3 regions of the Streptomyces azureus genome follow, and region 2 is predicted to be linked to each of the others. Evidence: riboswitches for the same ligand, from Rfam matches in the RefSeq annotation. Region 2 holds a riboswitch; each other region holds the start of a gene.
The links. Region 2 has a riboswitch for cyclic di-AMP ahead of AOQ53_RS24860 (M23 family metallopeptidase). Riboswitches for the same ligand answer to the same signal wherever they lie in the genome.
Positions count from the first base shown of each region.

Region 1: linked by a shared signal. The riboswitch ahead of AOQ53_RS39815 (C40 family peptidase) and the one ahead of AOQ53_RS24860 (M23 family metallopeptidase) in region 2 are both predicted to bind cyclic di-AMP.
Region 3: linked by a shared signal. The riboswitch ahead of AOQ53_RS15185 (C40 family peptidase) and the one ahead of AOQ53_RS24860 (M23 family metallopeptidase) in region 2 are both predicted to bind cyclic di-AMP.

Region 1 covers NZ_DF968533.1:395,063-398,962, forward strand. Annotated here, with positions in the region: gene AOQ53_RS39805 (hypothetical protein) at 1-305, shown strand, start outside; gene AOQ53_RS39810 (SLAC1 family transporter) at 283-1,296, opposite strand; gene AOQ53_RS39815 (C40 family peptidase) at 1,408-2,583, opposite strand; cyclic di-AMP (ydaO/yuaA leader) riboswitch at 2,592-2,765, opposite strand; gene pcrA (DNA helicase PcrA) at 3,056-3,900, shown strand, end outside.
Region 2 covers NZ_DF968333.1:21,348-25,247, reverse strand. Annotated here, with positions in the region: gene AOQ53_RS24880 (MarR family winged helix-turn-helix transcriptional regulator) at 1-140, opposite strand, end outside; gene AOQ53_RS24875 (dihydrofolate reductase family protein) at 230-1,378, shown strand; gene AOQ53_RS24870 (hypothetical protein) at 1,473-1,652, shown strand; tRNA gene AOQ53_RS24865 (tRNA-Met) at 1,707-1,780, shown strand; cyclic di-AMP (ydaO/yuaA leader) riboswitch at 2,070-2,226, shown strand; gene AOQ53_RS24860 (M23 family metallopeptidase) at 2,238-3,269, shown strand; gene AOQ53_RS24855 (aldo/keto reductase) at 3,396-3,900, shown strand, end outside.
Region 3 covers NZ_DF968256.1:50,829-54,728, reverse strand. Annotated here, with positions in the region: gene AOQ53_RS15195 (ATP-dependent Clp protease proteolytic subunit) at 1-567, shown strand, start outside; gene AOQ53_RS15190 (hypothetical protein) at 575-883, shown strand; cyclic di-AMP (ydaO/yuaA leader) riboswitch at 1,236-1,432, shown strand; gene AOQ53_RS15185 (C40 family peptidase) at 1,436-1,909, shown strand; gene AOQ53_RS15180 (DUF6328 family protein) at 1,991-2,632, shown strand; gene AOQ53_RS15175 (LysE family translocator) at 2,568-3,197, opposite strand; gene AOQ53_RS15170 (LysR family transcriptional regulator) at 3,288-3,900, shown strand, end outside.

The sequences.
Region 1 (3,900 bases), on a different contig from region 2:
CAGCCCTCCTGGGCGGTTTCCTCACCCAGATGAAGGCGATGGGCGCGGGCACCGCCCGCTACACCCCCGCGATGCTGCACGGCGCGCTGACGATGCTGGTCACCGGTGTGATCCTGGTCGGCCTCAACCAGGCCGACGACCAGACCGTGAACAACATCAAGATCGGCGTCAAGCTGGCCCTGCTGATCGTGATCCTCGGCCTGGTCTACGTGAAACGGGACGACGAGCAGGTGGACAAGGGCCTGTTCGGCCTGGTCGGGGCGCTGACCACGGCGAACATCTTCATCGCCGTCCTCTGGACCTGATCCGGCCGGGCAGGACGTAGGTCCGGGCCGAGGCGACCGCCCATGCGGTGGCCCCGAGCCACGCGGCCACCGCGACCCACAGCAGGACCTCCCCGAGGCCGTCGAGCCAGGAGACGTCGAGGGCGGCGGCGACGGCCAGTGCCGCCGCCGCCGTCTCGGCCCAGGTGAACACGGTCGCCCAGCGGCGGATGTCGTTACGGGGCCGGGGCCGTAGGAACTCGGCGGCGAGCAGGACGGCGCAGCCGGCCAGTGCGAGCACGAGCAGCACGACCGTCACATGGCGCAGGACGCCGCGGTCGTCGTCGTTCCACAGGTACATGCGTGCGCTGTCGGAGCTGATCAGCCGCGCCCCGGCCAGCGCCGAGATGGCGAGCGCCCCGCCCGCGAGCCAGTGATCGCCGCGCCCCTCGGCCACCTGCCGCACATCGAAACGGGCCAGGGCGAGGACGTACAGCACGAGCCCCAGCCAGAACAGCACCAGCGCCGCGTGCGCGAGCCAGGCCGCCGACTCCGCCGCGGCGAGCGTGGCGCCGAGCACGGCGAGTCCCTGCGTGGCCATGCAGCGCGCGAACACCGTCCCGGGCCGGCGCCGCTCCCCGTCCTGCGCGGGGAGGGCCGGCGGCACGGGCCAGAGCAGCACGGCCAGCACCAGCAGGGCCGCCGCCAGGGACTGCGAGCCGGCCGCCGAGAAGCCGGTGCCCAGGACGGCCGTCGCCGCCACGGTGGTGAGGGCGGCCGTCGCCACGGTGTCCAGGAGGCCCGGCACCGCCGCGTACGCCCGCCATCTCGTGCCGGCGAGCAGCAGCCGCAGGGTGAAGTCCGCGGCGAGCATCAGCCAGGCCGCGCAGGCCAGGCCGAGGGTGATCCGGGAGAGGACGCCGTACCCCGCCAGACCCAGACCGACCGCCAGGGTGCCGGTCGCCAGCACGGCGGCGCTCGCGGACGGCGCTCGCTGCGCCCACCAGGCGGCGGAGGGGGAGGGGCCGGGCATGGAGCCGATGCTAGGAGGCGCCGCGTCCGTTCCCTGCGGGGCACGCGCGCGTGCTCCTCAAAAACGCGTGAGCGCCCTCACGCGCGCGTGTCCTCGGTGACGTACGGGCCCTCAGGCCGGCCGCACCACGCTGTGGATCGACGACTCGCCGTCGTAGTAGATCGACTCCTCGCGCACATAGGTGCCGGGCTTCGGGGCGTGGATCATCATCCCGTTGCCGATGTAGATACCGACGTGGGTGATGTCGTCGTAGAAGAAGACCAGGTCACCGGGCCGGGCGTCGGCCAGGGAGACCGTGGTGCCGGCGTTGACCTGGTCGTAGGTCGTGCGCGGCAGGGTCACACCGGCGGCCTTCCACGCGGCCTGGGTGAGGCCGGAGCAGTCGTACGAGCCGGGGCCGACGGCGCCCCAGACGTACGGCTTGCCGATCTGGGCGCGGGCGAAGGCGAGCGCCTTCTCGGCCTTGGTGGCGTACGAGGAGTCGGCCGGGGCCGTCGAGGAGGAGGACGAGGCCGAGCCCGACGACGAGGACGAACCGCTCTCCTGCTGCTGGGCGGCATCCTCCTGCGCCTGCTGCTGTGCGGCCTGCTGCCGGGCCAGCTCGGCGGCCTTGCGGGCGGCCTCCTGCTGCTTCGCCCTCTCGATCGCCGCGAGCCGCGCCTTCTCCTCGGCGGTCAGCTTCGACAGCAGTTCGCGCGCGTCGGCGAGCTTCCGCTGGACGGTCGCCTTGGCCGTCTTCAGTTCGCCCTGCGTCTCGTTGAGCGTCTCGAGGCTCTCGGTGGCCTCCTGGCGCTTCTTCATCGTCTCGGACTGCTGGGTGACGTAGTCGTCGACCGCGACCTTCTGACGGCCGGTCATCCGGTCCATCAGCTGGGTCCGGTCGAAGTAGTCCTGCGGGGTGTCCGCGAGCAGGAACGTCGCCGTGTCCGGGGCGGAGGCGCCGGTGCGGTACTGGGCGGCGGCGAAGGAACCCAGCTTCTCCCGCGCCTCGTTGAGCTTCTGGGTTCGCTGCGCGACGCCGTCGAGGAGGGTGTCGACCCGCTTGCGCTGCTTCGCGGTCTTCTCCTTGGCCGCGTTGTACTTGTCGGTGGCCGACTCGGCCTGGCGGTAGAGGTCGTCGACCTTCTTCTCGACTTCCTCCAGGCTCGGCTTGTCGTCGGCCTCGGGGGCGGCGTTGGCCGACTGGGACAGCAGGGCCACGGACGTGAGGGCCGCCGTTGCGAGGGCGGGGGTCCGTATGCCTGCGACGCGCGTACCCGCGGGACGCGACTTGCGGTGCGACGCCAAGGGAGGCGACTCCTTCCATGCTCCGCCTACCGGGTTAGCTGTCGGGTTCGGGCGGGTACATCGGAAGGGTTGCCCTACGGCCGTCTCCGCGAAGGGAGTGGGGCCGATTCACCCCAGAGTTCTCGGTTGGGTCCCCGGCTCCGGCTGCCGCTGCGGCACACCGGACTCGGCGGTGGCCGCGCGGCCCGGCGACGTTCGCCGGAGGGGGTCGTGCGGCCTGCCCGCACGGTAGCCAACTCGTGTGGCCCTTGTGAAGGTTGATGGGTGATATGCCCGATACATTTCTGTGACCTTATCCCGGAGCGTCGCCGAGAGTGATCGATCGCGGGGGGTTGGTCACGAGTCGTCCATGAATGTGACGGTCATAGCGCACCGTGATCATGCGGCGATACAGGGTGACGAGGGGGGTCTTTCGGTGATGTTCTCAGGGCGGCGGCGGGCTGTCAGTGGGGCGCCCTAGACTCGGAGAGCGATGAGCAGCCTCTTTGACGACAGCTTCCTGGCGGACCTCCAGGCCCAGCGGGGCCCCGCGGACGAGCCCCCGCCGCCACCCGAGGACGATCACGTACCGGAGCAGGTTCCGGACGATCTGTTCGGCGGGAAGTTCGACGTGCCCCCGGACCGGGACGCCTACTACCGCGACGGCGCCCCGCGCCCGGTGGTGGACACCGCCGCCCTCCTGGAGGGGCTGAACGACAACCAGCGCGCGGCCGTCGTCCACTCCGGCTCCCCGCTGCTCATCGTGGCCGGCGCCGGCTCCGGCAAGACCCGCGTGCTCACGCACCGCATCGCCCACCTGCTCGCCGAGCGGGGGGTGCACCCGGGCCAGATCCTCGCGATCACCTTCACCAACAAGGCCGCCGGGGAGATGAAGGAGCGCGTCGAGCACCTCGTCGGCCCGCGGGCGAACGCGATGTGGGTGATGACCTTCCACAGCGCGTGCGTGCGCATCCTGCGACGCGAGAGCAAGAAGCTCGGCTTCACGTCCTCCTTCTCGATCTACGACGCCGCCGACTCCAAGCGCCTGATGGCCCTGGTCTGCCGCGACCTGGACCTCGACCCCAAGCGCTTCCCGCCGAAGTCCTTCAGCGCCAAGATCAGCAACCTGAAGAACGAGCTGATCGACGAGGAGGACTTCGCCGCCCAGGCCGCCGACGGCTTCGAGAAGACCCTCGCCCAGGCCTACGCGATGTACCAGTCGCGGCTGCGCGAGGCGAACGCCCTCGACTTCGACGACCTGATCATGACGACGGTCAACCTGCTCCGCGCCTTCCCGGACGTCGCCGAGCACTACCGCCGCCGCTTCCGCCATGTGCT
Region 2 (3,900 bases):
GACAGGATGGAGTAGTAGAGGTGAGGCATGCCGACGTCCTGCTGGAGCTGCCGGTCGATCGCGTCCTCCAGGAGCAGCGAGGCGGCGATGTACGCGCGCCAGGCGCGTTGCTCCTCGGGGGTGAGCCAGCGAGTCGTCATGCCTCCAGTGTAGGTTTGTTTCAAACTTGAACCAAGCCCGTCCCGTCAGCCCGCCGTCCGCCACGAGTTTCCACGAGCCGGGAGCGTCGATGCCCCACCCGTACGTCCTGCTGTCCGCCGCCGTCTCCCTCGACGGCTACCTGGACGACACCGGCCCCGAACGCCTGCTCCTGTCCAGCCCGGCCGACTTCGACCGGGTCGACGAGGTCCGGGCGTCCGTCGACGCGATCCTGATCGGCGCCGGCACCGTCCGCGCCGACAACCCGCGCCTGCTGGTCAACTCACCCGAGCGGCGAACCGCCCGCACGGCAGCCGGCCTGCCGGAGTACCCCCTCAAGGTCACGGTCAGCGGCTCCGGCGACCTCGATCCGGCGGCACGGTTCTGGCACACCGGCGGCGAGAAGGTCCTCTACACGACCGACAAGGGGGCCGAACGCGCCCGTGCCCTCGGTATCGCCACCGATGCCGCAGATGCCACCGATGTCGTCCCGCTCGGAGCCGACCTCGACTGGCGGCGGCTCCTCACCCACCTGCACGACGTCCGGGGTGTACGACGGCTCATGGTCGAGGGCGGCGGCCTGATTCACACCCAGCTCCTCACCCAGGGCCTGGCCGACGAACTCCAGCTGGTCCTCGCCCCGCTCTTCGTCGGCGACCCCGAGGCACCCCGCCTCTTCGGGCCCGGCGGTTACCAGTCCGGCCGGCTCCGGCTGCTGGAGACCCGGCGGATCGAGGACGTGGTCCTCATGCGCTACGAGCCGACCGCTCCCGGCACCGGCCCTCTCCCCGTCGCCGCCGACCACCACTGGCTGGCCCTCGCCTGCGAACTGGCGGCAGAGTGTCCGCCGTCGGACACGGCGTTCAGCGTCGGCGCGGTGGTGGTCGCGGCCGACGGCACGGAGCTGGCCCGCGGCCACTCCCGGGAGGGCGGCGACCCGGTCGTGCACGCCGAGGAGGCGGCCCTGGCGAAGACCGACCCGGCCGACCCCAGGCTCGCCGGCGCGACGGTCTACAGCAGCCTGGAGCCCTGCGCCCGCCGGGCCTCCCGCCCCGCACCCTGCGCCCGGCTGATCCTCGACGCGGGCGTACGACGCGTGGTCACGGCCTGGCGCGAGCCGGACACCTTCGTGCCGGGGGCCGACGGCAGCGGCGTCCTGGCGGCCGGCGGAGTGGAGGTCGTCGTCGTCCCGGAGCGCGAGGAGCGGGCCAAGGCCCCCAACCGCCACCTGCTGCGCTGAGCGCGGGCCGATCGCCACAACAGATCCTGCGGCCCCGCCGCCTCCCGGCTCACGCTGCCTCCAGGGCCGGTACGACAGCGCGGAGGCAGCGGGCATGTGGGCAGTGGGGGGCGACGTGGGACAGCGCTCCTGCTCGTTGCCACTGCTCACCGCGCTCGCCCTCCTCGTCTCCTCCTGCGGGGCCGCCGGTCCGGACGCCACCCGGCCCGCCGGCACCGACGACCTGTTCACCGCCTGGGAGACCCTCACCCATACGGACAACCCGGGCCGCTGAGCACCGGGTGTGCGCGAGCGGTCCCGCGGATGGCGTACACTGGAGTCACAACGACGCGGGGTGGAGCAGCTCGGTAGCTCGCTGGGCTCATAACCCAGAGGTCGCAGGTTCAAATCCTGTCCCCGCTACTGAAGGCCGAGGGCCGGAATCCGAAAGGGTTCCGGCCCTCGGTGCATTTCCCGAGCTTCTCATTACTGTCGGTGAGTGAATCACACCGCTGTGCATAACAACTGACACACCATCAAAACCCGTGAGTCACTCGCGCAGTGGTCAAATCGCCCGATTTAAGCCGGTCGTGGCAGGTTGGTCCGCGCGAAAAAGGTTAATGATCAAGTGGAACCGCTGGAATCCCCACCGCGCGTCTATTAACGTTCGATAACGCAGCGCGGTCGTCCCAGCCGTCACAGAAGGCGGCTCCGTGCGCACGCGCCGAATCCCGAAAGGGAACCGGGGAACCACTACTTGGGGTGAATCGCGCGGAAGCCGCCGTGGAAGCACGGCCGGTATACGCGCGTAGGAGACCTTCCTGCTCCGAACCCGTCAGCTAACCCGGTAGGCGAGAAGGAAGGAAAGGAGTACGCCCACGTGGCGTCCAACCGGCCTGCCCCCGCGGCCCCGTCCGCGCCCAACCAGCGCGACACCGAAACCTTCGGCTACGGCGGTCACCGTACCGAAGAGGGCCCGTTCCAGGAATGGAACCCCACCGCGGAGTCCATCCGTCCCGTCCGTGGCCGGCATCGCGTCACCAAGCAGCGCGGCGGGGGCCTCGCCCGCAGCTCCACCGTCCTGGGCGTCGGCGTCATAGCCGCCGTGGGCGCGGGCGGCATGGCCAGCGCCCAGACCGGCAAGCCGCCGGTGTCGATCTCCGTTCCGGACCTTCCCTCGGTGGGTTCCCTCATTTCGGACGACGACACCCCCGAAGGCTCCGCCACCCCGCTCAGTGACCTCGGCACGGCGGCCGCCGACACCGAGCAGGGCACCTCCGGCGCCGGTGAGGCGCTGCGCGCCCGGATCATGGCGCAGGTCGAGCACCAGCAGGAGCAGATCGAGACCAAGGCCGCGCAGGACGCCGCGGAAGCCGCCCAGAAGGCGGCCGCGGAAGCCGCCGCCAAGGCGGAGAAGGAAGCCAAGGCCAAGGCCGCCGAAGCCAAGCGGAAGGCGGAGGAGGAGGCCCGGAAGAAGGCCGAGGCAGAGCGGCTCGCCGCTCTCGCCAAGCAGTACACGCTGCCGACCTCCGCGTACACCATCACCTCGACCTTCGGTCAGGCCGGCGCCTACTGGTCCTCCGGCTACCACACCGGTCTCGACTTCGCCGCCCCCACGGGCACGCCGATCAAAGCGGTGCACAGCGGCACCATCACCGAGGCGGGCTGGAACGGGTCGTACGGCTACAAGACGGTCCTCACCCTCGATGACGGCACGGAGATCTGGTACGCGCACCAGTCGTCCATCGGCGTCAGCGTCGGCCAGAAGGTCAGCACGGGCGACGTCATCGGCCGCGTGGGCGCGACCGGCAACGTCACCGGGGCGCACCTGCACCTCGAGGTCCACACCGGTGGGTCCACCAACGGGGTCGACCCGCTGGCGTGGCTGCGGGGCAAGGGCCTGAACGTCTGAGCTTCGGAGGCCGGTTGAAGCACCGGTGGTCCTGATGACGACCGCCGACATCAGGGCTGCCGGTATTTGCGGGAGCTTTGCGTCTGTTGTGGAATGAGCGGTTCCGTACGGTCGTTGCCACAGAGCATGACTTCTCTTCGCAAGCTCGGCTCCTCCGACCTCGAGGTCTTCCCGCTCGCCCTCGGCGGCAACGTCTTCGGCTGGACCGCCGACGAGGCGCAGTCGTTCGCCGTCCTCGACGCGTACACCGCCGCCGGCGGCAACTTCGTCGACTCCGCCGACGTCTACTCGGCCTGGGTCGAGGGCAATCAGGGCGGTGAGTCCGAGACCGTCCTCGGCAAGTGGCTCACGTCACGCGGCAACCGCGCGGACGTCGTCGTCGCCACGAAGGTCAGCCAGCACCCCGAGTTCCGCGGCCTGTCCGCCGCCAACATCAAGGCCGCCGCCGACGCTTCCCTGCGGCGCCTCGGCACCGACTACATCGACCTCTACTACACCCACTTCGACCAGCCCGAGGTGCCGGTGGAGGAGATCATCGGCGCGCTCGACGAACTCGTGAAGGCCGGCAAGGTGAGGTACATCGCCGCCTCCAACATCTCCGCGGAGCGGCTGCGGGCCTCCCTGGAGTTCT
Region 3 (3,900 bases), on a different contig from region 2:
ACGGATCCGTACTCGAAGCTGCTGGAGGGGCGGATCGTCTTCCTCGGGGCGCCGGTGGACGAGACCTCGGCGAACGACGTGATGGCCCAGTTCATGTACCTCGAACACCAGGCCCCCGACCGCGACATCTCGCTCTACATCAACTCCCCCGGCGGCACCTTCCACGCCTTGTCGGCCATCTACGACACGATGCAGTACGTCTCCTGCGACGTGGAGACGATCTGCCTGGGCCAGGCCGGCGCGGCCGCCTCGGTCCTGCTGGCGGCGGGCACACCCGGCAAGCGATCCGCGCTGCCGGACGCCCGTCTGGTGATCCATCAGCCCGCGCTGCCCGAGCCGGCCCGCGGGCAGGCCAGCGATCTCGCGATCCAGGCCGACGAGTTGACCCGCGTCCGGACCCGCATGGAGGAGATGCTCGCGCGGCACACGGGCCGCAGCCGGGAGCAGCTCAGCGAGGACATCGAGCGCGACAAGGTCCTCACCGCCCAGGAGGCCGTGGAGTACGGCCTGGTGGACCGGATCGTCCCCCACCGCAAGGCCACTCTGGCCATGCCGACCGGAGAGTGAGCCGCCGGTGCTCCCGCCCGAACTGCCGCCGCTGCCCGCGCTGACCCGCGCCGAGGCTGAGTTGATCGACCGTTACCTGGAGGTCGTCGACCTGCTCGGCCGGATCAACCCGGCGCTGCCCGGCGACACCTACCGCGGACTGCGCGCCGCCCAGGCCCTGGTGGGCAAGGCGACGGCGCTGCGTGACGCGCTGGCCCTGATGCATCAGCGGGGCGAGACGGAACTGCACGCCGGCACACTCGGCCGGGCGCTGCGGGTGCTGGACGGCGAGCGGCGCACGGCCCGCGTCACCCTGCCCCCGGAGTCCGTCAGTTGACGCGGATCCGTCGGCCCGGACGCCCGCCCTGCCGACGGAGCGTCCAGGCCTGAGTCGAAACGGACCAAACGACGTACCCCTGTCCGGAGTAGACGGGAGTCCTTTTTTCGGGCCCTCCCAGTTGCGCAACGCGCGTGGCCGAGGAGCGGAATAGGACATTCCATCGCTGGTCCGGCGGCCGATGGGCCCGTGGACGGTGGCTCGAACACAGACGTGTCCACCCGAACGGGTGAGTGGTGAGTAACAACACAAACCCCCGGTTCCGTTGGGATTTCGGGACAACCATGAGCCAAGATCCCTGACTGACGACAAGCCCCCGCCGCAGCGGCGGGGCGGTCCGGGCGGACGCCGAGTCCTGCCGCCGCCTGGATGACCGGTCGACAGGAGTGGATCGGCAGGAGTGGAGGACCCAAGCACGACGGGTCGCCGGGACGGTCACGCCATGACCGGGTCCGAGCAGCCCTTGGGGTGAAGCCGCGTCAGCGGCCGGGCAACTTCGCCAGCCCGAATCCGACAGGTCATCCTTCACAGGCGGCTGACGAAGGGTTGCGCATGACTGCGCTCAATCGTGTCCCGTCGCTCATGGTCCGGGCCGGTACGGCCTCGGCCCTCACCATCGCCGCGGTGGGCGGCTCGATCGTGACGCCCGGCTTCTCCTCGGAGGCCTCGGCAGCCACCCATGGGACGAAGGCACTCCAGATCGCGGCCTCGAAGAAGGGTTCGCCCTACAGGTACGGGGCCACCGGTCCGCACAGGTTCGACTGCTCCGGGCTCACGCTCTACTCGTTCAAGAAGGTCGGCAAGAAGCTCCCCCGCACGGCCGCCCAGCAGTACAACAAGACGCGCCACATCTCCGCCAAGAACCGCAAGGCGGGAGACCTGGTGTTCTTCCACTCGGGCAGCAACGTGTACCACGTGGGTATCTACGCGGGTAAGAACAAGCTCTGGCACGCCCCGAAGAGCGGGGACGTGGTGCGGCTGCAGAAGATCTGGACCAAGAGCGTCTGGTACGGGCGCGTGAAGTGATCCGCCCGGCGTGCGGCGGCGTCCCTGACGCGCCGCCGCACGCCGGAGCGTGACACGGCCTCAAGTGGTTACCCGTGACCCATGGCCGAGCACCGTCCCTGCACCGCACGCGGCGAGACCCCGCTGCAACGCGCCGACCGGAACTTCGTCGAGCTGCTCCAGGAGCTCCGGGTCACCCAGACGGGCGTACAGATCCTGTTCGCGTTCCTGTTGTCGCTCGCTTTCACCTCGCGCTTCACGTCCCTCGACACGGTCCAGCGCGTCACCTACGTCATCACGCTGCTGCTGGCGGTCCTGGCAGCGGCGCTGTTCACCGCACCGGCCGCGCTGCACCGCTCGCTCTTCCAGCAGGGCGCCAAGCCCCGCATCGTGCAGGTCTCCTCACGACTGGCCGCAACCGGCCTGATCGTGCTGGTGTTCGCGTTCAGCGGTTCCGTGCTGCTGGTGGTGGATGTGACGACCAGTCGGGCCGGTGGCATCGCAGCGGGCGCGGCGACGTTCCTGGTCTGCGTCGGCCTGTGGGGGCTGCTCCCCCGGCTGGTGCGGCGGGCGGGGCTGCGGGAGGAGACGCACGGCAGCCCCGGGCGGCCCGAGGCCACTGTGGAGGAGCCGGCGCCCCAGGGCACCGTCCGGATCCCCGCGCCGCTGCGCGGCACCATCAGGCAGCCCTCAGCGGCTCGAGAAGGAGCAGCACACCGAGAAGCGTCAGCGCGGCGCCGGTGACCCCCTCGACGGCCCGCGCGGCCCGTGGTTCGCGCAGCCACCGGCCCAGCCGGTCCACCAGCAGGGCCACGGCCGGGAACCACAGCAGGGCGAGGACCACCACGATCAGCGCCAGCAGCAGGGTCCGGGGCAGCGCGGGACTGCCCGCGGGCACGAACTGCGGCAGCAGGCTGAGGAAGGTGATGGGCGCTTTCGGATTCAGGGCGTTCGTGACGAAGCCCTGCCGCAGGGGACGCGCGGCGGACGAGACGGTTCCGGCGGCTTCGACGGGCACGGCACGGGGCCGGCGCAGCGACCACAGCGTCCGCACCCCCAGGTACAGGACATAGCCGCCGCCCAGCAACTGGAGCGAGCGGAACAGCGCGGGGACGGCGGCCAGGACCGCGGCGACGCCCGCCACGGCCAGCGCGGTGTGCAGGAGCAGCCCGCCCGCGATGCCGAGCGCGCAGGCGACACCGGCCCGGCGGGAGACCAGGGCGTTGCGCACGACGACCGTGAAGTCGGCGCCCGGCATGGCGACCATGCCCGCCGCCACCCCGGTGAAGGCGATGAGTTGTGCGTCCATGCGGCCAGCCTGCCGGGCCGGAGCCTTCAGCAGGTATGTCGAATATCCTGGGCAGGCCTTAAGCAATGCTTTGGTCTGTGGAGGTCAGACATGTACGATCCGACCCGGCTCGCGGCGCTGGTCGCCGTCGCGGAGGCCGGGTCGATCACCCGGGCCGCCGAGCGCCTCGGCTACACCCCGCCCGCGCTCTCCCAGCAACTGGCCAAGCTGGAGCGGGAGGCGGGCTCGGCGCTGCTGGTCCGGCATCACCGCGGGGCGCGGCTGACGGGCGCGGGCGAGCTGCTGGTGGCACGGGCCCGGCGCGTGCTCGACGAGTTGGAACTGGCTCGCCACGAACTGGCCCGGCTGGCCGGTCTGTCGGGGGGTGTCCTGAGGCTCGGGACGTTCCAGACGGCGGGCATCCATCTGCTGCCGCCGGTGCTCAGCGCGTTCCGCCGGGCTCACCCGGATGTGGAGCTGTCCGTCGCCGACCACGAACCGCCGACCGGTGTCACGGCCGTGGCCACCGGTGAGATCGACCTGGCCCTGACGCACACGTACGAGCCGGCCGACGCCCTGGCGCTCCCCGCCTCCGTGCGCACGGAGCCGGTCCTGGTCGAGGAACTGGTGCTGGTGACCGCCCCGGGGCATGCCCTCGCCGACGGCACGTCCAGGCTTCCCTTGACGGAACTGGCGGGTCAGCCGCTGATCAGCATGGCGCCGG